DNA from 3 places in the Ureibacillus sp. FSL K6-2830 genome. Region 2 is predicted to be linked to each of the others. Evidence: riboswitches for the same ligand, from Rfam matches in the RefSeq annotation. Region 2 holds a riboswitch; each other region holds the start of a gene.
What was found. A riboswitch is a leader RNA that binds a small molecule or an ion and turns the genes downstream of it on or off. The one in region 2 is predicted to bind thiamine pyrophosphate.
Positions count from the first base shown of each region.

Region 1: it holds a riboswitch for thiamine pyrophosphate, as region 2 does, so the genes downstream of both, thiM (hydroxyethylthiazole kinase) here and NSU17_RS06510 (LuxE/PaaK family acyltransferase) in region 2, are expected to answer to the same signal.
Region 3: it holds a riboswitch for thiamine pyrophosphate, as region 2 does, so the genes downstream of both, thiT (energy-coupled thiamine transporter ThiT) here and NSU17_RS06510 (LuxE/PaaK family acyltransferase) in region 2, are expected to answer to the same signal.

Region 1 covers NZ_JBBOQR010000001.1:47,664-55,779, reverse strand. Annotated here, with positions in the region: gene NSU17_RS00260 (hypothetical protein) at 1-102, opposite strand, end outside; gene NSU17_RS00255 (DEAD/DEAH box helicase) at 241-1,851, shown strand; gene NSU17_RS00250 (YqhG family protein) at 1,893-2,657, shown strand; gene NSU17_RS00245 (carbonic anhydrase) at 2,884-3,678, shown strand; gene NSU17_RS00240 (reverse transcriptase-like protein) at 4,492-5,145, shown strand; TPP riboswitch at 5,285-5,387, shown strand; TPP riboswitch at 5,447-5,549, shown strand; gene thiM (hydroxyethylthiazole kinase) at 5,628-6,374, shown strand; gene thiD (bifunctional hydroxymethylpyrimidine kinase/phosphomethylpyrimidine kinase) at 6,377-7,192, shown strand; gene thiE (thiamine phosphate synthase) at 7,185-7,811, shown strand; gene NSU17_RS00220 (cation:proton antiporter) at 8,029-8,116, shown strand, end outside.
Region 2 covers NZ_JBBOQR010000001.1:1,316,716-1,324,831, forward strand. Annotated here, with positions in the region: gene erm (23S ribosomal RNA methyltransferase Erm) at 809-1,669, opposite strand; gene NSU17_RS06500 (GNAT family N-acetyltransferase) at 2,288-2,809, opposite strand; gene NSU17_RS06505 (MarR family winged helix-turn-helix transcriptional regulator) at 2,830-3,282, opposite strand; TPP riboswitch at 3,456-3,567, shown strand; gene NSU17_RS06510 (LuxE/PaaK family acyltransferase) at 3,619-4,707, shown strand; gene NSU17_RS06515 (acyl-CoA reductase) at 4,704-6,143, shown strand; gene NSU17_RS06520 (ABC transporter ATP-binding protein) at 6,156-6,905, shown strand; gene NSU17_RS06525 (ABC transporter permease) at 6,902-7,651, shown strand; gene NSU17_RS06530 (ABC transporter substrate-binding protein) at 7,657-8,116, shown strand, end outside.
Region 3 covers NZ_JBBOQR010000001.1:2,189,525-2,197,640, reverse strand. Annotated here, with positions in the region: gene map (type I methionyl aminopeptidase) at 1-306, opposite strand, end outside; gene NSU17_RS10765 (acyltransferase family protein) at 525-1,520, shown strand; gene thiT (energy-coupled thiamine transporter ThiT) at 1,607-2,167, opposite strand; TPP riboswitch at 2,262-2,367, opposite strand; gene NSU17_RS10755 (SMC family ATPase) at 2,432-5,509, opposite strand; gene NSU17_RS10750 (exonuclease SbcCD subunit D) at 5,506-6,681, opposite strand; gene NSU17_RS10745 (aminopeptidase) at 6,919-8,116, opposite strand, start outside.

The DNA of each region.
Region 1 (8,116 bases), 1.3 Mb from region 2:
TGCTTCAAATTCTTTTGATTGAGAATAATCTGTAAAATATCCAGGAAAAAAAATAATCAAAAGAAATATTCCAATTAAGATGATGAACAACCATTTTTTCATTTCTTTCTCCTCGCTTTTAATTTTTATTTTGCGAAAGGGAAAAATTTTTATCCTAAAATGTTGGTTTATTGGCAATAGAATCATCATAGGTTTATAAAATTTGGACAACCTAATGAACAATAAGAGAGGTGAACTGACATGATGATTCAAAAATCCTCACAATGGAAAGAGGAGTTTGCACGTCGCCTTGAAAAGGGAGGACCTTGGGATAATTGGATGCTATACAAAATGGCTTATGAGGTCGTAAAAGATCAATTAATTACAGATTTTTCAGGTTTACAAGCTCCGAAATTTTTAACAAACATACAATTTCTCGAACATCAAATAGATGCAGCAAGAACGGTTATTGAAAAAATGAATGGAAAGGCAATATTAGCGGACGAAGTTGGACTTGGAAAAACGATAGAAGCTGGTTTAATTTTGAAGGAATATATTCTAAGAGGACTGGTAAAAAAAGCATTAATCTTAGTGCCGGCATCATTACTTACTCAGTGGGTTGATGAACTGAACGCAAAATTTTTTATTCCTGCCATTGGTTGTCGAAAAAAGAATGTTCCCTTCGAACAATATGATTTTGTTGTCATGAGTATGGATATGGCTAAACGGAGTCCATATCGGGAAAAGATTTACGAACAGAACTATGACATGATTATTATTGATGAAGCTCACAAATTAAAAAACAATAAAACGCAATCATATCAATTTGTACAAGGATTAAAGAAGAAATTTTGTTTATTGCTAACTGCTACACCAATTCAAAATAACATTTTTGAAATTTTTTATCTCGTGTCCTTATTAAAACCTGGTCACTTAGGAAATGTAGAAAGTTTCCAATCATATTTCAAAAAAGGGAAAAATGGCTTACAGGAAGATGAATACTTAAAAGAATTAGTGAATCAAGTGATGATTCGAAATCGTAGGCAAGATACGGGCATTGAGTGGGTTGGTAGACATGTTGAAACAATTCCAATTCAATTTACTGATGAAGAAAAAGAAGTTTACGAAATGATTCAACAATTAAAGGAACGCACAAGTGTATTTGCCAATTCTTTTGCTATGACAACACTATTAAAAGAAATGTGCTCGAGTAAAGAAGCAGCATATTTAACATTAGTGAAAATGAAAGAGAAGATGCAAAGTAGAGATGAAATAGATTATATAGAAGAAATTATAGAGAAAATGTCCAATTTAGAAATCAATTCAAAAGCAGAAAAAACTTATGAAATTATTCAAAAGGCAAAAGATAAAGTCATTATCTTTACCGAATATAGAGCAACACAACACTATTTACAATGGTATTTATATCAAAAAGGAATTAAAAGTGTGTTGTTTAACGGAAAGTTTAGTAAAAATAAGCGAGATTGGATGAGGCAATTATTCAAAGATTACGCTGACGTATTAATAGCAACAGAATCAGGTGGCGAGGGGATTAACCTTCAATTTTGCCATCATGTTGTAAATTTTGATTTACCTTGGAATCCCATGAAAATTGAGCAACGAATTGGCCGGGTACACCGTTTTGGTCAACAATCAGATGTATATATTTACAATTTAGCTATTCAAAATACAATTGAAGATCGCATCATCGACTTATTAACAAATAAAATCGATGTCTTTGAAAAAGTTGTGGGAGAAATAGATGATATCTTATCAAACAAAGTGGAAGAGCCAATATACAATTCTCCAAGTTTTGTGCCAAATTTCCATTTTGAAGATTTCGGGTTAGAAGATCAGTTAGGCTTCACATAAATTTTCCAATGCAAACTTCTCGAATTGGGAGGAGCAAAAGAATGATAGCTGAACAAATCCATCATTATTTACGAACATTTTTTATAGAGACAAATTGTAAAATTGAAGAGGAAACATCCGATTATTTAACTGTTCAATTAACAGCTGATATTGATAAACGTATAATGAATCGTCCTTTTTATTGGCAATTTATTGAAAGTACAAAAGGAGAGCCAAACCCATTAAAAGTAACCTTTATTACGAAACAAAAAGAGAATTTAAACATTCGTGGTGAATATATTCATTATGGGTCGATGCGAATGCATCAAATTTTTCAAGCCACGAAAGACTTAGGCTGTTTTGTTCAAATGTATGAGAATATTGAGGGAGCAAGTTTATTTCCATGGATTGGTGCAAATTTTAAAGTTTCTTATCATACAGACCAAACAAAGGAATTGCTCTTTTCTTTAGGAATTAACTTAATTCATGGCAGCGTCAAAAGTGACTTCCAAGATATATTATGTGCGTTGCAGTTAACGGATGAATTGCCAAAAAACGCATATTGCCTACCTTATATTGTTTCTCCAATGAGGGCGATTGAACGTTTGGAAACAGCAATTGAAAATTATATTGCAAATGATGATTTATCTTGGGCGGATGAGGCAAAAAAACGATGGAAAAGGGAACAAGAAATATTAGATCATTTTTATGAAGATGTAGAAAACAAACCAGAAATTTATGAAATAGAGAAAAAAGCGTTAGAAGAGCGATTTCAACCTCGAATTAAAATTGAAATCGTTAGCGGGGGACTGTTTTACTTAAAATAAATGAAATCATTCTAATTTTCGTAGTACTAACCAAAGCTATGGTAAGTACTACTATTTTTTTGCGGCTTGGACTCTCCGCTCCCCACTCATGCAAGTATGTATTTTTAATCAAGCTCTATTAAGTTTATAAACAAGGGAATGGTGCTATATAGCATGACCGAAGTATAAATCAATCATCTATTTGGTTAAGTTAAATAAAAAATGGAAAAATGGGTGGGGAATATTGATGAAGTTAAACTATTATATTGTGATTTTTTTGCTATCATTGTGCCTTGGTGTAGTTGGTTATCTATCTTATCAAAAATCAACTATTGAACAATCGCCTGGAGAAAATGACTATACATTCAAAAAAGTTTCTTATACTAATGAAGAACAAAAGACTTCAAATGAATTGGAAGTTCATGCTTGTGAAAAAGGAACAATGCAATCACCTATACAAATTGAATACAAGAATGTACTTCTTAAAGATGCCCCAAGAATCAACATACATTATGAAAAGGAGCCTGTTGTACTAATAAAACAAAAAAATCAGTTTAAAGTAAATTCGAAATCGAATACAAGTTTTATTTCGGTTGATAATGAACAATACAAATTTCATTCCTTCCATTTCCATTTACCAAGTGAACATCAAATCGAAAATCAAAACTATGATATGGAATTACATCTCGTACACGAAAATGAAAAAGGCGACCATGCTGTAATAGCGGTATTTATAAAATCTGGAGAAGAAAACGAAGCAATTAAAGAAATATGGAACTTTATACAAGATGAAAATATGAATGAAAAAGAAATGGATTCATTCAATTTATTACAATTAATTCCTGAAGTAAGGGAAGGGTATTACTATTCCGGTTCTTTGACGACACCTCCTTGTACAGAAGGGGTTGACTGGATTGTATTTGAAGAGCCAATCGAATTTTCAATTGAACAAATTACAATGTTTAGAGTTGTTTTCGGTCATACGAATCGACCTATACAACCAACGAATGACAGGAAAATTTTTAAAATAACCATCAATTAAATATTCTAAATATAATCCCTCATATCATATGAATGATTGACATTGAAATGCACTTTATAAATATGTTGAATATTTTATGGTTCAATACAGCAAAGTTGTAGAACAATTTGTTTCTCATCTACTTTCTGAGCATTCATGTTTTAATCAGCTGTAGTAATAAAGTGAGGGAGTGATTCTACAGGTTGATTATTTTGAATTTTTTAAATGGTTAAAGAATAAGGGGCGGTATCGCTCCTTTTTGTGTTAATTAAGCACATAAATCGTTTTATGATTACTGTTTTAAAAATGCCTCACGTTATTGAATATTTTTGTTATTAAAGGAAAAAAATAACTAAAAAAGTGGTAATTTCCTTCATCCAGTTGCATAGTGAGGTGAATTGAATGATTATTAATATGTTAACTGTAATATTTGTCTTGATTTGTTGTATTGTAAGTTTTCTCCTTATGGTTTTCACAAAAAAAACTTTGTTGTTTCGATATATTCCAATAGTTATCATCACAGTTAGCTTCATCTTTATAACGATTAAATACTTCTTCTATTCATATTACTTGATAGTCACAAAATTATTTGATGGTGTAATCCTTGTTCTTTTCCTTACATTATGGTTCTTCATTATGATTGAACATGTCATTCTTGATCTCATTGAAGATTATTCAAACATCCGCTCATTTTTTCGTATCATGTATAATCGAATTAAGCGATTGAAGTTTCGTTATGTTCGTTTACATTTCATAAAAAAAATTAAAAACCAAAGCCTACATTAATGCACATATCGATTTGTTGAAGGAAACAGGAACAGGGAGGTTCTATTCATGAAAATAACCATTGAATGGACGTATCATCATAAAGGATTGGAAACAACTTTTCGATCAGATGAAATGCCGCCAGTTCAAGCCCTATTGATTGCAGAAGAATTAAAGAAAACCGGAAAAGTAAAACATATGACCTTTATTGATCAATATGACAGTACATGGTCTGTTAAAGAAATAAAAAAATATTTAAAGGAAATCGAAACTGAGCCATCCAATGTGACAGTGTATTTTGATGGTGGTTATGATTTAGAAAGTCAAAAAGCCGGTTTAGGATTTGCCATATATTTTGAACAAAACGGAAAATCTTATCGAACTAGAAAAAATTTAATGCAACTTGGCTTAAGATCTAATAATGAAGCGGAATATGCGGCATTATACGGAAGTATTCTAGAGTTAGAAGTGATAGGCGTTCATCATCAAACTGTTCGATTCATTGGTGATTCACAGGTTGTTATTAATCAAATGAGTGGAGAATGGCCTATTTATGAAAAAGAATTAACAAATTGGGCGAATAAAATTGATGAAAAATTAAATCAACTAGGAATCAAATCTGAATTTAAATTAGTTTCGCGAAAAGGGAATGAAGAAGTCGATCGATTAGCAACTCAAGCATTGAATAATACCATAATTGAAGGAAAAATAGAGTTAGATTAATCGAGAAAAACTTGTGACATTCAATCTAGAATTTAAGTGATTTAGCTGTTTTATCTAGCAATCTTTTTAAATTCTATTAAATTATTTGAAAAAATAAAATGAAAATGTGTTATAATTTTCATAACAACTAAAAAATTATTAAATTTTGCAGGGGTGGCCTAAGTGCCTGAGAAGGTGATATCACCTAACCCTTAGAACCTGATGCAGCTAGTACTGCCGTAGGGAGCAAAATACCTTATCGTATGAATGATGATTATGTGTATTGTTGCTCTCCAAACTTGGAGAGTTTTTTTATTTCATATGATAATTGCAGGGGTGGCCTAAGTGCCTGAGAAGGTGATATCACCTAACCCTTAGAACCTGATGCAGTTAGCACTGTCGTAGGGAGCAATGAAAGATTGTGTTCTATTTTCAAAGCTCTTTTGCGCCGTGCAAAGGAGCTTTTTCTTTACATAAATTTTTACAATTATAGGAGGATATATATGAGCTTAATCAAAATAAGAAAAAAAAATCCATTAATTCATTGTATTACAAATACCGTTGTAACGAATTTTACTGCAAATGGTTTGCTTGCAATTGGAGCTTCACCAGTTATGTCAGATGAGCCATTGGATGTAGAAGACATGGTCGCTATTGCAAACGGATTATTAATTAATATTGGAACATTAAATAAAAATTCCGTAGAAGCAATGATATTAGCTGGGAAAAAAGCAAATGAACTAAATATTCCTGTCGTACTTGATCCTGTCGGAGCGGGGGCTACAACATATCGTAAAGAAACTGCAAAAAATTTATTAAAAGAGATTAAATTTGATTTAATCCGATGTAATGCTGGTGAATTAGCAGCAATTGCAGGAATTAATTGGCAAGCAAAAGGAGTTGATAGCGGACAAGGAGAAATGGATATTACCAATGTTGCTAAGGAAACTGCTCAAAAGTATGGTGCAATTATTGCTGTTTCTGGAAAAGAAGATTTCGTGACTGACGGAATAGAACACTATCAAGTTAGTGGTGGCCATGAGTTAATGACTCAAGTAACAGGAACAGGTTGTTTATTAAGTGCTATTTGTGCTGCAGCATTAACGTTGGATGGAGGAAAACTTGAAAATATTCGAAATGTATTAGCTGACTATAAAAAAGTCGCTGAAAATGCGTCGAAAGAAAAATACCTTGGTTCCTTCCAAGTTGAAATAATAAATGGATTACATCAAATTTCAAGAGGTGAATAACTATGAATATTGTCTTGACAATTGCTGGTTCAGATAGCGGCGGGGGAGCTGGCATTCAAGCGGATTTAAAAACATTTCAGGAGCTAAATGTTTTTGGTACATCTGTTATTACCGCATTGACTGCTCAAAATACATTAGGCGTAGAAGGTATTTATCCTGCAACGGCTGAATTTGTGGAACAACAATTGAATACGGTTTTACAAGATTTTGAAGTGAAAGCATTAAAAACAGGTATGTTATTTTCTGCAGATATTATTAAAACGATTGCAAAAAATTTAATAGATAAAAATATTCAAATAGTCGTTGATCCAGTGATGATTGCAAAAGGTGGGCAAGCGTTATTGCAAGAAGAGGCCGTACAAGCGATGAAAAATGAATTATTGCCAATAGCAACCGTATTAACGCCTAATATTCCAGAAGCTGAGACAATCACAGGTATGAAAATTGAAACAGCAGATGACATTCAACAAGCAGCAGCAAAGATTTTGCAACTTGGTGTTAATTGTGTAGTAATGAAAGGCGGACATTTTGAAGGTCCATCTGCTGTTGATACGGTCTTTTTTCAAGACGGCTCTTCCTTCCAATTAAAATCAAAACGAATTAACACGAAACATACCCATGGAACAGGGTGTACTTTTTCTGCAGCTATTACAGCAAATTTAGGTAAGGGGCTTTCGTTAAAAGAGTCCGTTATCGAAGCGAAAAAATTTGTTCAAATGGCAATTGAAAATCCACTAAATATCGGACGTGGACATGGTCCAACAAATCACTTTGCTCACCGTTTTGGTGCTAAAGTAGAGGTGGAAATTGTTGAATAGAATGGATTTAGCTGTTTACTTCATAATGGGTAACGAGAATTGTAATAATGAGTCCCCGCTATCAGTGCTAGAAGATGCCTTAAAAGCAGGTATTACGATTTTTCAACTGAGGGAAAAAGGTAAAGAACCGTTAATGGGGAAAGAATTAGAACAATTTGCAAGATCATGTCAATCCCTTTGTAAACAATATGGAGTTCCTTTTATTGTGAATGATGATGTGGAGCTTGCATTAAAAATCGACGCAGATGGCATTCACGTTGGTCAAGATGATACACCGATAGAAGCAATTCGCGAAAAGTTTAAAAACAAAATAATAGGTGTTTCCGTTCATAATAAAGAAGAAATGGTGAAAGCTGTCGAAGGAGGGGCAGATTATGTAGGGATTGGTCCAATTTTTGAAACGAAATCGAAGCCTGATGCAAAAAAGCCAGCTGGGGTTAATTTTTTAAAGAAAGCAAGGGAGATGTATCCGAATTTCCCTATTGTTGGAATTGGTGGGATTACTCCATTCAATGCACAAATGGTGTTAGAAGCAGGAGCTGATGGCATAGCAGTGATTTCTGCTATATGTAATAGCAATAATCGTACACAGACAGTCCAGCAATTTAAGGGAAAGTAACATCATAACAATAAGTAATTCTATCGTAACCTTTCTCAAAATAGAATAACAAAATTTAAAAATAAACTGAAAAAAAGGAATTTACATAATAATATAATTCGATTATAATAGTTAACGTATTTGAATATGGAGCAAAACATGGTGGAGTCTGTCAACAAGGCTACCACCATGTCTTTTTTTTGCATCCATCTATTATGACAACAAGGGGGTAACTATTGTGGATGTATTTGAATTTATTTTACAAATCGTACTCGTGTTGCTCGTTGCAAAAATTGCTGGTCAAATCAGCATTCGCCTAGGACAAC
Region 2 (8,116 bases):
AGATCTGTTCTAATGCTCTCTAGTAAAGGGGCGATTGAGTTAATAGCTGGACGTAGATTTAGCGAAGCCATAAATAAAGCGATAATTAATAAGACACTTTTTTTCATCTAATATCCCAACTTTCTTTATGCTTTAATTAGATTCATTCAAAAAAGTACCGTTTCTATAATCTTCACATACTTGTTGAATATCTTCTTATGCATAACGAATGGGCTCCTGCCAAAAACAAGTTCACCATGTCGTTCCCAAGGACCCGATTCGATAATCTTTTGTTGCAAGTTTTGTTTTAAATCCCTCCATTAAATTGTTTTGTTCAACGAAATCCATTATGCCAATGAAGTATGAAAGTGATAAGTAGGCACTTTAATGTGGTTTAGTTTCTTTGAAGATACTATTGGAGATGTAGCAAGGTTAAGACTATAAAATTTAATATTTACTTCCCTCTTTTCTCCGTTCTGGCTTGTATCAAATATTCTGTTAATGTTATTAAATTCTTCCATTTAATTAATAGAAAAGAAGTTGATACTTAACTGGCTTAAATATAATAAAAAAGGAGAATCCTTCTTTTACTTTTGTACATGATGAATGTAATGGATATCCTGAAAGTTTTTTAAAACCTAAAAAAATATAAACCCATGAAATTTTGCAATGTGCAAAACTTCATGGGCTATTTTTCTATTTAGGAGGATTTTATCCTAGCATCTGCTTCAATTTCCATTCTAAATACATCTTGTTATTCAGATTTTATTGTTTAGTATGAGGTAAAGTAATTAGATTACCTTCAATTATAATGTTTATATTCCTTCATTTATCGTTTAGAATTTTTCCATTTGATTAATTTCCGCTTGTCTAATTTAGGCCATCTGTGTTTTGGAACATATTTTACCATCGTTTCAAACAACATACCCCATTGCTCTATTGATAGGATGCCAACTGGCGTTTCACTTTTTATGCCCAAACTTCTTTTAACCCTTTTGATTTGCTGTGCTGTAAAAATGCCCCTTAATGCAAAGTCAATTGGCATCTGCGGGTTTTGCAATACATAGTCTGCGAATCCCCAAAAAATGAAATAATCTTTATAAGGAACTTTTGGATTTACTTTTCTTTTTATCGTAATCAGTGCCGAATCTACTTTTGGTTGGGGAGAAAAGTTTTTCTTAGAAATTTCTTTTACGTATCGAATATCAAACCACATTCTCCAAGCAATGATATATGGATCCTTCACAAATTGAGAGGTGAATCTTTTTGCCGCTCCCTTTTCCATTACTATTGCTCCTCTCTGAAATCCACTTATCGGATGATTCAATAACATCTTCATAATGGGCGTCGTAATCGAATAGGGAATATTCGAAACAACGATAAAAGGTTCTTTCGGCAATTGAATTTGTAATATATCGTGATGAATGATTTTAACATTACCGGTTTCAGCAAATTTCTCTTTTAATAAACTTACAAATTTTCCTTCATATTCTATAGCCAGTATCCCCCTTGCTTTTTTACTTAACACCGACGTCAATGCACCTTTTCCAGCACCAAACTCTAAAACTAAATCATGTCGAGTTACATTTGCAATTTCTACTATTTCATTTATTAATTTCTTATTATGCATTAAATGTTGTCCTAAAAAATTGGGTGGTTCACTTCTTCGATGTTTACGATTTTTAGTCATTAATTCTTCTTCCTTTCTAAAAAAATCACAAGCATCTGCTTGCGATTTAGAGCAAATGGAAGAAGATCCGCCCTCATTCGTTTGGAATAACATATTGACAAGATAGGCATCAAAAAAGGACTTGTACTTAGGTGTAGTACAAATCTATCGAAAGAAAGTGAAATTCCTTAATAATAGAAAAAAGGCAGAAATAATCTGCCTTCGGAAATGACGTTATTAACCCATTAATTAATATCAACCATAAATAGTGATATTACAAAAATGTGGTTCAAAAATGAAAAATGAAGATTATTAAAAAAGGACAGACTACTCCCATTTACTCTGCCGTTCACAAGCAGAGCCTTTGAACATATTCAATTCATTAGTTCAAAGTTGGGAAACGTAGTCTCATTGAGTGTGTCACTTTTTTAATAATCCTCCTTTAATGATGAATACAAAAACAGTATATTGGTCCTGAATCAAATTGTCAAATGGAACTATTGGGGACAGTCTATGTGTTCGAACCTAATGATAAATATGATTTGTTTGACGAATGCGAAAGTTTATTAACTGAATCATGAAATATAGAATCATAAGAAATGAAATTTATATGCCAATATTTCAGTATATACATGCTAATCAATCTTCCAATGTTTTAATCATGATCAAGTCCGTTTGTTCTTCATCCCCCATATAAAAGGAGTGAAATCCTTTTTGAACAAATCCCATTTTCTTATAAAAACCAATTGCATTTTCGTTCTTTTCCCAAACCCCAAGCCAAATTTTCTTTTTATTCCATTCTTTTGCAACTTCCATTGTTTTATTTAGCAAGGCTTTTCCAAGTCCATGCTTCTGAAATTTCTCTCGAATATAAATTCTTTCAATTTCAAGGAATTCATCGCCCATTTTTTCCGTCTGAGCATCATCACTATTGACTTTTAAGTAGCCAGCCAATTCATTTTGGTAATAGACAAAGAAAAATTGTGAATGAATATTGGATAGCTCTTTCTCTAATTGTTTTAGATTAAATGCCTTTTCTAAATATACTTTCATATTTTCAGGCGAATTTTGATCTTTAAATGTGTAATAAAACGTTTCAATGCCCACTTCTTGTAATGTGTGCAAATCTTCAAGGGTACATGTTTTTATTTTAATTGTCATAGTGAACATCTCTCCTCATATCAATAATTTCGTTTGTTTCCCTTCTTAACGTATTCCCAATCTTTTTCAACATTTTTTCTTACCCGCTCTAAAAGATTGAATAATGTTTCCACTTCTGCTTCAGATAATCCTTGTAAAGCTACAGCGTTAGAATGATCATGTTCTCTTATTAAAAACGGATAAACATTATTGCCTTTCTCGGTCGCATAGAGTTTCTTAATTTTTTTATTTTGTGGATCCTCTCGCTTTTCAACAAATCCGTTCATTTCTAGTTTTTTTATGGCGCGTGATGCAGTTGTCCGATCCACTTTGATCATTTCAGCCAACTTTTCTTGAATAATTCCCGGGTTCTCACATATTCGTACAAGGTACAAATACTGACCTTTTGTTAAGTCATATTCTTTAAACTCGATATTACTGATTGAATCTAGTGCTCGTGCTATCATCCCGATTTCACGAAGAACTTCTTTCATAATGAACCCCTCTCATTTTGTTGTAAATGCAATATTTTTAGTTCATTATACTCAACTTTTGTTGCATTTACAATAAAAAATAAAACCAATTGAATATCTACATAATCTTAGGATGAAAATTCAAAAAAATTTGCAATCTTTCACAAGAATAAGTAGACTTTATATTGAAACTGAATATATTAACCGGGGGCTTGCGGAAGCAGGCTGAGAGTACGACTAATCCGTCGTTGACCGTTTGAACCTGATTTGGATAATGCCAGCGCAGGGAGTGTAGTAAGTCGAATTATGCACTTTGCTTAGGCAGGGTGCATTTTATTTTGGAAAGGGTGAAAACCGATGACGCAGCATCGAGAAATCATAGAGGAACTTTCTCAATTTATAAAAAAGAATCAAGCTTCAGAAGAAGAGTTTAATAACTTAGCTTTACGTATTTTTAATTATCAATACAAACATAATCTTCCCTTTCAAACATTTTGCCGTCAAAAAGGAAAGACACCGCGGCTTGTGAAAAATTGGCGAGACATTCCTTATGTGCCGATGAGTGCCTTTAAAGAGGTTCCATTGACATGTTCAGATCCAGAGGCAGCGGTTAGAGTCTTTATGACAAGCGGAACAACCCAAGGAAAACAAGGCAAACACTTTCATTCCACTCTCGAAATCAGAGAACTTTCCATGATTATCAACTTTAAAGAACGGTTTATGAAAGAAACAAATCGCATCCGCATGGGAATTTTGTTTCCAACTGAAGAGAAAATGCCGCACTCATCCTTAGCCCATTATTTAGCTCTTGTCATGAAAGAGTTTGGCACAGAGGACAGCTGCTATTTATTAAAAGAGAACGGCGTACATATTCAAAAAATCATCAGTGAGTTGGAACATGCCGAAAAAACAGGAGAACCATTTGCTTTGCTCGGAGCAAGTTTCAGTTTTGTTCATTTGTTTGAGGAATTGGAGCGTTTAGGAAAAACGTTTAATCTGCCGAAGGGAAGCAAAATTCTTGATACTGGTGGTTATAAAAATAAATCAAAGGAATTAGATTTAAATGAATTTTATCAGTTGCTTGAAAGATATTTCGGTGTAGATAGAAGCAATTGTATTAATATGTACGGCATAACAGAGCTAAGCACGCAATTTTATGATGATGGCAATGAGGTCGTTCCATCTATAAAAACTGGACCTAGTTGGATTCGTACGAGAGTCATCAATCCGTTAACAGGTGAAGAGGTTCCAGAAGGAGAACGTGGTGTTTTAGTTCATTATGATTTAGCGAACTTTAATTCCGTAATGGCGGTTGCTACTGAGGATGTAGGAATGGCGGTTGATGAAGGATTTTATCTGTTCGGTAGAGTTCAAGGTGCCGAGGTAAGGGGATGCTCGCTAGCGGTAGAAGAGTTTATTCAATTGGCGAAAGGAACAGCACAATGAGAATAACAGCTGGATATATTCCAAATATCGGAGAAACGAAATTTGATAAGAAAATCCTGAAGTTTCAGGATTTAGAAGTGGAACTGCCTCTCCTTACACTTGAGCAATTACAGAAAGTCGTTGACACAGTGAAAAGAGAAAGTGCGGAAATCTTAAAATCACTGTCGGTATCAACAGTAGTGGACATCATCGGTTATGTAACGGAACAATTTTTGGACCGCAGTTCATCTTATCGACAGCAGGCGGAAAAGTTGCTTCCGATTGTCACCGGCTATGATGAGGAGGTAATTCGCCTTGGTCTTACATCTTTTTTAAAAACATTTCGCAAGCACGAACTCCAGCGTTTCCTAGTAGAAGATTTAGGAAATCCATTATTATTAGATCATTTTCAGCCGCGCGCAAAAGGTGGTTTTTCAAAAGCAATTGGACCAGAACTCATTACCCATGTATGGGCAGGGAATGTTCCAGCACTGCCTATTTGGAGTTTCGTATCTGGTCTGCTAGTAAAAGCAGGAAATATCGGAAAAGTTTCAAGTTCTGAACCTCTTTTTGCCGGCTGGTTTGCAAAAGCCTTAGCAGAGATCGAGCCGAGTCTTGCCAATTGCTTTGCGGTTGTGTGGTGGAAAGGCGGCGATGAAAAGCGAGAGAAGATGATATTTGAAAAGTCGAATCTCGTTATCGGATACGGTAACAACGAAACGCTGCAAGCTTTAAAAAAACAAGTTCCCATTACTACTCGCTTTTTACCTTTTGGTCATAAAGTAAGCTTTGGCATCATTTCAAAATCTGCCTTAGATGCGCACAAAGCATGGCGAATTGCTCATCAAGCCGCACTTGATGTCATTCGTTACGATCAGCAAGGTTGTTACTCACCGCACTTATTTTATGTGCAAAAAGGCGGAAAAGTATCGCCAGTGGAATTTGCCCGCTTGATTGCGGGGGAGCTAGAAAACTTCGAAAAGCGTTATCCAAGGCGTAAGCTTTCCATGGAAGAATCAGTTGCCCTTGCTTCATGGCGGCAAAAGGAAGAAATGAGCACTTTTACAGAAACAGGAAAAGAAGTGCTTGGAACTTCCACACATCAATGGACGGTTGTTTTTGAAGAAGAGGAAAAAGTTTTTACGGCAAGCCCGTTGAATCGAGTTATTCGGGTTATTTCTTTTGAAAAATTAGAAGACATTCTGCCATACATCAAGCCATACCGCTCATTTCTTCAAACGATTGGTATGGCCGCAACCCCTAAAGAACTTTTCCACTGGGCAGAGTTGTTGGCTAACGTTGGCGTAACACGAATCACAGCACTAGGAAAAATGACTTCCCCTGAAGCAGGTTGGCATCATGATGGACGCTTCAATCTAATGGATTTAATTCAAATGGTAGACATCGAATCATCGGCAATAGTGGATAGTGAACAATTTGCTCCTTATGTTGATTAGGAGGTTTTTAATATGAGTTTTTTGGTAATGGAGGATGTAACGTACAGTTACGAACAAGGAAAAAATCAAATTTTACGTGGGATTAGCTGGGAAATCAATAAAGGAGAGTTTCATTGTCTGCTTGGAAAAAGTGGCTGCGGAAAAACGACCTTATTAAAGCTTGCTGCTGGCCTGCTTTCATCTGAGAATGGAAGCATTCGCCTGCAAGGAAAGGAAGTAATCAAACCTTTACCTAATTGTAGTTTTGTCTTTCAAACTCCAACTCTATTGGAATGGAAAACAGTTATTGAAAATGTGCTTCTCCCTATTAAATTGAAACGGAAAATCAGAAGTGAGGATATGGAGCAGGCAATGGAATACTTAGAGCTTGTTGGGTTAGCCTCTTATCGAGATTGTTACCCTTTACAGCTTTCCGGTGGACAACAAAGCCGGGTCGCTCTTGCACGAGCCTTAATGCAAAAGCCTTCTTTATTATTTTTGGACGAGCCTTTTGCAGCATTAGATGCCATTACAAGAGAAGAACTGCAAGATGATCTTTTAAGAATGTGCTATATGCATAATATTACTGTGCTCTTTATTACCCATGATATTGCGGAAGCTGTATATTTATCCGATAGAGTTGCTGTCATGGCACATGGAGAAATTGTCTATCAAACCCCAATCATGCTTGAACGCCCACGTAGAATGGAAATGAGATATGAGCCTTATTTTAACGAACTATGTTTCACGTTACGTCAAGTGATGAATGGTGAACGCTTATGAAAAAAACATCCGTTTATTCATTCTTATTATTCATTTTTTTACTAGTTATTTGGGAAGTATCATCCAAGTCCTATTCCGAACTTGTATTACCAGCTCCTTCTGTAATAGTACTCACCCTTGTTGATGGACTTTTAAGCGGCTATTTTACACAGCATATTCAGCGGACTGCCGCTGAGGTAATTCTTGGTCTCTTTTTTGGTGGTGTAGCTGGATTTACGGTAGGAGTTCTAATGGGAGAAGTGGCCTTTTTACGTAAGCTTCTCTTTCCTTATATTATAGCGAGTCAAGCAGTTCCCAAGCTGGCATTGGCTCCGTTATTTATTCTTTGGTTTGGCTTCGGCATGACGTCCAAAGTTGTTATTACTGCGCTTGTATGCTTTTTCCCATTGCTTGAAAATACAGTAACAGCTATTCAGTTAAGCGATATACAAAAGCAGGAACTATTTAAAATGCTTGGTGCAACACGGCTACAAACATTAATTCACTTAAAAATTCCTTCTGGTATGCTGGGCATTTTAGCTGGACTTCGTGTTTCGGTTGTCCTTGCAATTGTGGGGGCGGTTGTCGGAGAATTTATCGGCGGCAGTGAAGGACTAGGGGCGCTTATTATCGCAACCCAAGCAATGATGGATACCGCCCTTATGTTTGCCACATTAATTTTATTAACAATTTTCGGTATGATTCTTTACTTAACTGTATCTTGGCTTGAAAAAATGTGGATGAAAAGATTGAAGAAGGAGATATGAAAGATATGAAGTTGAAACATATAATCATCGCATTTCTTTTATTACTTCTAACAGCATGCGGTTCAAAAGAGGAAGGCTCGAATGAAAAAGAATCATTTGCACAGCTGACAGTTGCACTCTGGAGCCAGCCTATTACAGAATCCGTCAACCTATTAGTCGATGATGAAAAAGGATTTTTCAAAGAAAAAGGCATTGATTTAAAGGTGATTCCCGGTGCTGGTGGTGGAGATGCTATTAAAAATATTCTTTCCGGTCAAGCAGATATTGCCTTTACTGACCCTGGATCTCTTTACTTTGCTTTAGACAAAGGAGAAAAATTAAAAGTTATTTATAATATTTATCCACAGAACGTGTTCAATATTGTGGCGTTAAAAGAAAGCGGTATTGAAAAGCCAGAAGATTTGAAAGGAAAAACAATTGGTGTTTACAGCCTAACAAGTGGAACGCGACAAAACTTATTAATCC
Region 3 (8,116 bases), 870 kb from region 2:
AAAATAACCATCTAATGATCCTGAAACATCAATATTGACTAAGTCACCTTCTCGAATGACTTTATTGCCTGGAATACCGTGTGCAACTTCGTGATTGACGCTAATACATGTATATCCCGGGAAATCATATTCACCTTTTGGGCCAGAAATTGCTCCTGCTTCAGCAAACATGCGGCCGGCAATCTCATCCAACTCTTTCGTTGTGATGCCTGGTTTAGTCGCCGCTTTCATCGCATCCCGAATTTCCGCGCAAATGCGCCCAATTTTTTTTAACGCTTCTAATTCTTCTTGTGTTTTTACAATCATGTAAAAGTTCCTTTCTTCTATACAATTTCTTTTTATAATATAACATACTCTATAAAGTTTTTCGGAAATCCAAGTTTAAATTTAGGAATGTACTACACAATATGATATATGATTTTACTCAAGAAATGATAGAATATATAATGAAAATTTTATTTAGACCTTCAAAGGTATTTTAATCATGTTATAATCAAACATTATAAACATTAGGAGTTTTATCATTGCGAATTAAAGAGTGGGATTTATTAAGAGTTATTGCATGTTTATCAATTTTACTATTACATTCAACTACTTTTTATAACCTAGAATCAGGTCTTTCTGAAAATTCAGTAGTGGTTCATTATATCCGAATACTTCTATGTTATGCTACACCGACATTTATTTTACTTTCCATCATCATTCTTGCAGCAAAATATAAAGATGGAATCCCACAATCGTTTTGGTCAAAACGGCTTCAATTCATTTTACTTCCATATATATTTTGGGCTTTTATTGATGCCCTTGTCATTGAATATAACTACCAAAATGGTCTAATTTGGCAAACCTTTTATAACAATATCGTTCTAGGTGAATTTGTAGGTTGGTTTGTTTTAGTTATTCTTCAATTGTATCTATTGTTTTGGCTAATGATTAAATTTCAATGGCCATCTTTTGTCGTGTTACCTTTATGTGCATTGTTGTATTTTCTGCAGCATCGAATTTTTGATTTACCATATCCATTCTTTCAAGAAAATATGAAGTATGAAAAATTGTATGGAACAGCTTGGTTCGTTTATTTTGTAATCGCATTCATAATCGGTGCAAATTATGAAAAAATTCAGCCACTATTGAAAAAATATCGCATTTTCACTGTAATTTTCACGGCACTATCAGCTCTTTATATTTGGTATGGCTATAAATTCGGTATGGTTGAAATACATTCTAGAAGGATGGATTTGATTCCTTTTGTCGTTGGAATAACAAGCATGATCTTAGCCTATGGACAACTGATTCCATCTTTTAAAATTATTCGAATTATTAGCAAGTATGCATTTATGATTTATTTAATTCATTGGAACATACTATCATTAACCGCAAAGTACTTTGTATCATTTTTCAACAATGGTTATCTAGCAATTTTAGCAATGATGATATCAACGGTAATCGTTGCCATTACCATTTCAAAATGCATTTCGTATTTACCTTTTGGGAAATGGATTGTAGGTAAAATTAGATAAACGTATAAAAATTTATCCATAAAAAAGCGAATTAGGAAAACAATATTGTCTCCCAATTCGCTTTTTATTTTAATTCACAATTGTAATCAATTTTCTTTTTTTATCAATCTTGGGCTTGCAGTAAAGATGAGCACCGCTGCAACTGCAGTTAAAATAATAGCCGGAACCATATATGAACCATTATACCCGATAGAATAAATCCAGGCATTTTGATCGCCTGCATATTCTTTGAAGAAAATAGCTCCTGCAAGTGTATGACAAATAAAGCGCAACAAACCGCCAATAATTGTTCCGATGATAACAAATAATGCAATTTTATTTTTACGATTTTCTGATACTCCATCTAACACTTGTTTACGAACAATTGCCGCAAATCCTACGAAAGTAAATGCAAAAACATAATCAAGCAATGCTTGAGCCCAATGGACAATATAAGGATTAATTGTCATGTTCAATAATCCTACAATCAATCCAGTCATAAGTCCTGCAGATAGTCCCCAACGAATAGCGATTAAAATAATAGGCAGCATTACTAAACTAACGGATCCACCCTGCGCCCAAATAGAAAATTTCAATTGGTCTAACACATAACCAATTGCAGCAAAAATCGCAATTTCAACCATCCATAATAATTTTTGGTTTCTCATTCAATTATCTCCTTTCTCTTCGTTTATAGAACTTGAGAGAAGGATAGAAAACTACAAAATAAAAAACGTCCGGACAGAGCCGAGACGTCTTTGTTTCGGTTTCTATCCACATCCCTACGCAAGTACTAACTTACAGGTTCTAAGGGTTAGTGCATCCGGCACACTCTCAGCTGACTTCATCAGCACCCCTTGTGGTACAAATCTTATATTCTATTGGGAATAATGTCATTTTATCAAATTATATGAAGATTGCAACCTCATTATTTACTTTAATATAATGGATGTTTTACTATAGCCCTCTTTTAATTTTTCTACTTGTAATATAGCAGGCATTGCCGATTTTAATTCCTCCACATGAGAAATAACCCCTATCATTCGGCCGGATTTTTGTAGTTCAATGAGCGTATCAATTGCTTTCATCAACGATTCTTCATCAAGGGAGCCAAAACCTTCATCAATAAACATTGTTTCGATTTGAACATTTCCTTGGAAGCTTTGAATCACATCCGCCATTCCTAGTGCTAAACTTAACGAAGCATTAAATTTCTCTCCGCCAGATAAAGTTTTTACATCTCTTGCTTGTCCAGTGTATGCATCATATACATCTAATCCTAATCCACTTTGCCTACCGTAGGACTCCAATCGGTCAGAAACTTGCAAATAATATTGACCGTTCGATAAATTTTTCAAACGAAGATTGCTTGCTTCTGTAATGAGCTCTAAATACCCCATTTGTACATAGCGTTCAAAGGAAATTTTTTTGCTGTTGTGTCCACGAAGTAAATTATATAAATCTATGATTTGATTCGATTTTTCTTCCATTTGAAATATATTATTGGCAAGTCTTTCAAGCTTCTCTGCAAAGTCGATGCAATGTTTTTCACAAGCTTTCGAGTAGTTTAATTCATCTAATGCTTTTTCATAATTAAACTGCAACGCTTCCAATTCTTTTTCAGCTTCTGTTAAATCGACCTTTTCTTTATCTTTTAATTTTTCTGCTTCCTCTTTCACTTGCACTTGTAAAGAATGAAGCTCCTTTGAATAATTATCATATTGCATTTGTAAAGCTTCAATTTCCTGTTCTGGACGTCTAGCAAGTAGAAAATCTTCCGTCGATGTAAACCTTGCTTGTAGAAGAGCTGAATGGAAATTTTCCTTTGATTGTTGACATTTTACTTGAATATGTTTCACTTGTTCAGTTATTTGTTTAAATGCCTCTTCATTCATTACAACTTGTTTGTTAGCTTCCTGATACTGCTTTTGGGCTGTTTCCCAAGATTGTTTTAATTGTTGCTTATTGCTGATTGCTTGTTGAAGTGCAACTTGTAATTGGGAAAGGTCTTTAATCTCTTCTGGTATTAATTTTTTTTGTTGTTCTAAAATCGTACTATTCTGCGTGTATTGTTCATGTTTTTCATGATACTGACGTTCGATTTCCTTACGAAAATGAACTAATTGTGCATTTTCATCTTGCAGAATTTTTATTTGTTTTTTATTTAATGTAAGTATTTCTTTTTGACGTTCTTTTTCTTTTATAGCAATATTTATATCTTGTAATTGATGAACATATTTTTGATATTCTTTTAATGGCGCGTGATATTGCATTAATTTTTGTTCTATTTCTTGTAATTGATGTCGTTTCGATTCTAATTTCCCTTGAACAGCAAATTTCTTTTGCTGAGCTTCATCTAATGTTGCTTTCAGTTTTTTCAATTCCGTTTGATTAACGGTTTCAGTTGATGCTGTATGTTCGATTCGGTGTACCGTACTACCGCAAACAGGGCAAGGCATTCCAGGCAGGAGACTCTTCGCAAGAATGGCCGCTTGATTATTCAACCATTTTTCCTCTTCCTGAGCATATATATTTTGAACTTCTTCATAGGTAGATGTCGCTTTAAGCCATTCGTTTTCTAGTTTATGGACTTCAGCGTTTACCTCAAAGTATTTTGTGTAGGTATCTACAATTTCTCTTAATAGTCGTTGCTGTTCTAATAGTTCATTCAATGATTCTGTGTCTTCTTCCAGCTTTTCAATCATCTCGCTCAACTGTTGAATAGCCCATTCCTTTTCTTCGATCTGTTTTACTATGTTTTGTAGGCGAGTTTGCAATTGATTTTTTTCATTCAACAGTTTGTCCACGAGCTTTATTTGTTCGTTCATTTGCTCATAAATAGGGACAAGTTTTTCTAATTCATTTACTCGTTCATTCGCTTGTTCCCGTTCTTCCTCTTTCATTGCTTCCATCTTGAACATTTCTTCTGCTTTAGCAAATGTCCATTTTGCTGCTTCTAACTGTTTTGTAACGAGTTCCATTCTCTTTTCGATGGATTGTTTTTCCTTATCCAGTTCCATCAGATAAGAATAGAGTGGGAAAATTCGGCTTGCACGATTTGCTGCATCGATTGTTTGTTTTATTTGTTCATAATGGTCTTTTTGAGATTGTAAAAAGGATAGCTTTTCTTTTTTCCTTTCATATTCATCAATTTGATCATTTAACTTTTTATTCGCAACATAAACTTCATATGCCTCTTGATGTTTTTTGAAAGCTTCTCGATACATTCGTTCATCATCTTTAATTTTTTTCTGATAATATTGCTGTTCTTCTGCCAATCCTTCTAGAATCTGATAAATATTGGAATGTTGACTAAGCATTGTAAACAACAATGATTCTCGTTTTGGTAATGTTCCTTCAATTTGATTAATATAGCTATTTTTTAATGCCTTTGCTTCATTTAGTTGTTGATCCGCTAATCGTTTCTTTTCTTCCAGTTTATCAGCCATTTTTACAAAGCGATCTGTCTTAAAGATTTTTCTTAATATCTCTTCTTTCTCGTCCGATTTAGAAGTTAATAATTTACGAAACTCTCCTTGTGGCAGCATCACGATTTGGCTAAATTGTTCGTAAGTTAATCCAATCAATTCTTCAAGCTTTTCATTAATATCCGTCACTCGTTGCCGTTCCACCGCTGGAATTTCTTCGTTATTTGGCAGTATTTCAAACAACTCATATTTTTCACCAGTTGGTGTTTTTCTTCCTTTTTTCACATGGGACAACCTGCGCAAAACACGATATTTTTTGCCACGTATTTCAAAAACAAATTCAACAGAAGTATGCACATCATCTTCTGCAAAATCACTGCGCAGCATTTTTGTATCTTTCCTGTCTTGACCGCTACCAAAACCATACAACGCAAAACAGATGGCATCAAATATCGTCGTTTTTCCGGCGCCAGTTTGTCCGGAAATCACGAAAAGCTTTCTTTCCTGAAGTTTTGTAAAATCGATCACTTCTTCATTTTTGTATGGTCCAAAGGCGGTCATTTTTAATAAAATTGGCTTCATTTCGTCACCGCCTCCTCTTTCATTTCTCTTTCATCACGCAACATTTCATTCAATACTTCTTCAAATAATTGAAGAGCTTCTTCTGTCGGCTCAAAGCCTAAAATTTCTTTATGGAAAGCTTTAAATAACGTCATATCATCCAATTGTTCTCGCTGAATTTTAATATTCTCTTCAGCACTTTCAATTCTTTGAATCGTTTTTCGTTCCACATGCATGGCATTCGGGTAAACAGTGCGAATTTGTTCCATCGCTCCTACAACTGGTGTTAAATCAGTCAATCGTACGAATACATAATCTTCACAGTAATCATGTTTTAAAATTTCTTGAATGGTGCCTTCAATGATGCGCAAATCTCGTCTCGGTGTGAAATTTCGTTTTTCAATAGAAACTTGTCCATTTTCATCTAAATTGACTATTAAAAATCCTTTTTGATGATTCGCTTCAGATGCCGAATATTTTAATGGAGATCCCGGATATCGTATCGTTTCATTTAATACGTAATGAGCTTTGTGTAAATGCCCAAGGGCTGTGTAATGAAATGCCTGGAAATAATGAGCATTGACACATTCAGATCCTCCAATTGAGAGCGGACGTTCAGAATCGCTTGTATTTTCTCCCTTTTCTCCAGAATGCGTTACAAAGGCATGTCCAACGAACACATGACGCTTCGTTCTATCCATATTTTCTTCTATTTTTTCAACGATAGTTTTCATGGCATCATCGTATGTGTTAATTGATTCGCATTGAAATACATTTTTCACAGTGGAAGGTTCTGCAAATGGTACAAGATGAAAATGCACTTCTCCAAATTCATCCTGTAAAATAATCGGTTTTAATTGGTGATCGAGTTCGCCGACAATGTACAATCCGCTCTCTTTCATCAATTTGCTCCCAAATTCAAGACGTGTAGGGCTATCATGATTTCCTGCTATGCTAAGTACAGGCACGTTTCGTTTCAGCACGATTTCGGCAAAAATTTCATCAAGTAAATCTACCGCTTCCACCGGGGGAAGAGCTCGATCATATAAGTCTCCAGCAATGATAACAACGTCCGGTTTTTCTTCATCAATTGCTGTTATAAATTGATTGAGTACATAACGCTGGTCTTCTGTCATGTACACCCCTTGCACAAGCTTTCCTAAATGCCAATCTGCCGTATGGAAAATTTTCAAATTCAATCGACCTCCGCTTTTTGCTATGCATCTATTTTAACACGAGTTCAATTGAGTGACTACCAAATTTACGAATATATGTTCTTATCGATTTTGGAAAATTCTTCATCAACTTAAAATTTTCGTATTAATACTTGCAACTTCGTTAAACAAAAATTTTCATCCTCAACCTGAAAAACTTTATTCCAAATAAAAAAACCACATCTCTCATAGAGAAAAGATGTGGTCAAACCGAAATTAAAACGCCCAATTCCCTTTTCTAAATATCGGTTCTCTAGTTCCATCTGGCAAAATGCCATCAATATCCATCTCAGCACTGCCAATCATGAAATCCTCATGGGTAACTGAAACATTAATTCCGAGCGATTCTAATTGCCCTTCTTCTAATTCCCGTCCACCTTCGTAACAAGTTGGATAGGCTTCCCCAATCGCTAAATGATTGGAGGCATTTTCATCAAAAAGCGTATTGTAATATAAAATGCCTGACTTTGAAATTGGAGATTCATGTGGGACTAATGCCACTTCCCCTAAATATGCAGCACCTTCATCTGTTTGAATTAACTCCTGCAACAATTCATTGCCATGCTTAGCGTCTGCCTTTACAATTTTTCCGTTTTCGAATGTGAGTGTAAATTTATCGATAATATTTCCTTGATAAACGAGAGGCTTCGTATTGCTTACATAACCGTTAACCCCAAATTTTGATGGGAGAGTATACACTTCTTCAGTCGGCATATTCGCAATAAATGTAACTCCTTCTGGCGTTTTGCTTGAACCAGTGCACCATACATGCTTTTCAGGAAGTTCAATTGTTAAATCCGTACCAGGTGCTTTATAGTGTAACTTCGCATATTTTTTACTGTTTAATTGTTTTGCTCGATGTTCCAACTCGGCAAGATGTTTGCGCCAATTTTCAACTGCATCTCCTTCACCGATGCGAACGGTTTTAAAAATTGCTTCCCAGAGCGCCTTCATTTGTTCGTCTTCCGGTAAGTCTGGAAATACTTTTGCAGCCCATTTTTTTGAAGGCACAGCTATAATTGACCAAGCAATATCATCGTTCATAATTGCTTTTCGATAATTCACGAGCGCCTCTCCACTAGCTTTTTGCTGAGCAGTAATGCGACGCGCTGGAATCCCGCTTAACAAATCAGGATCTTCTGCGTCAATCCAAAGAATAGCCCCTTTCCGTTCAATACATTCATCCCGCTGTGCAACAATCCATTTTGGAAACTTGCTAAATTCATCTTCCGCTCCATATTCATAAAAAGCACGGGTAATTTCTTGGTCAGACAAATTGACATGTACTCTTCCTGCTCCCGCTTCGTACGCTTTTTTCACAACGATTTTAGTAAAATCTAATGTATCTGTCGTTGTATTAATTAATAAATATTGCCCTTTTTGAATGTTTACACCGACTTTGACAGCCAATTCC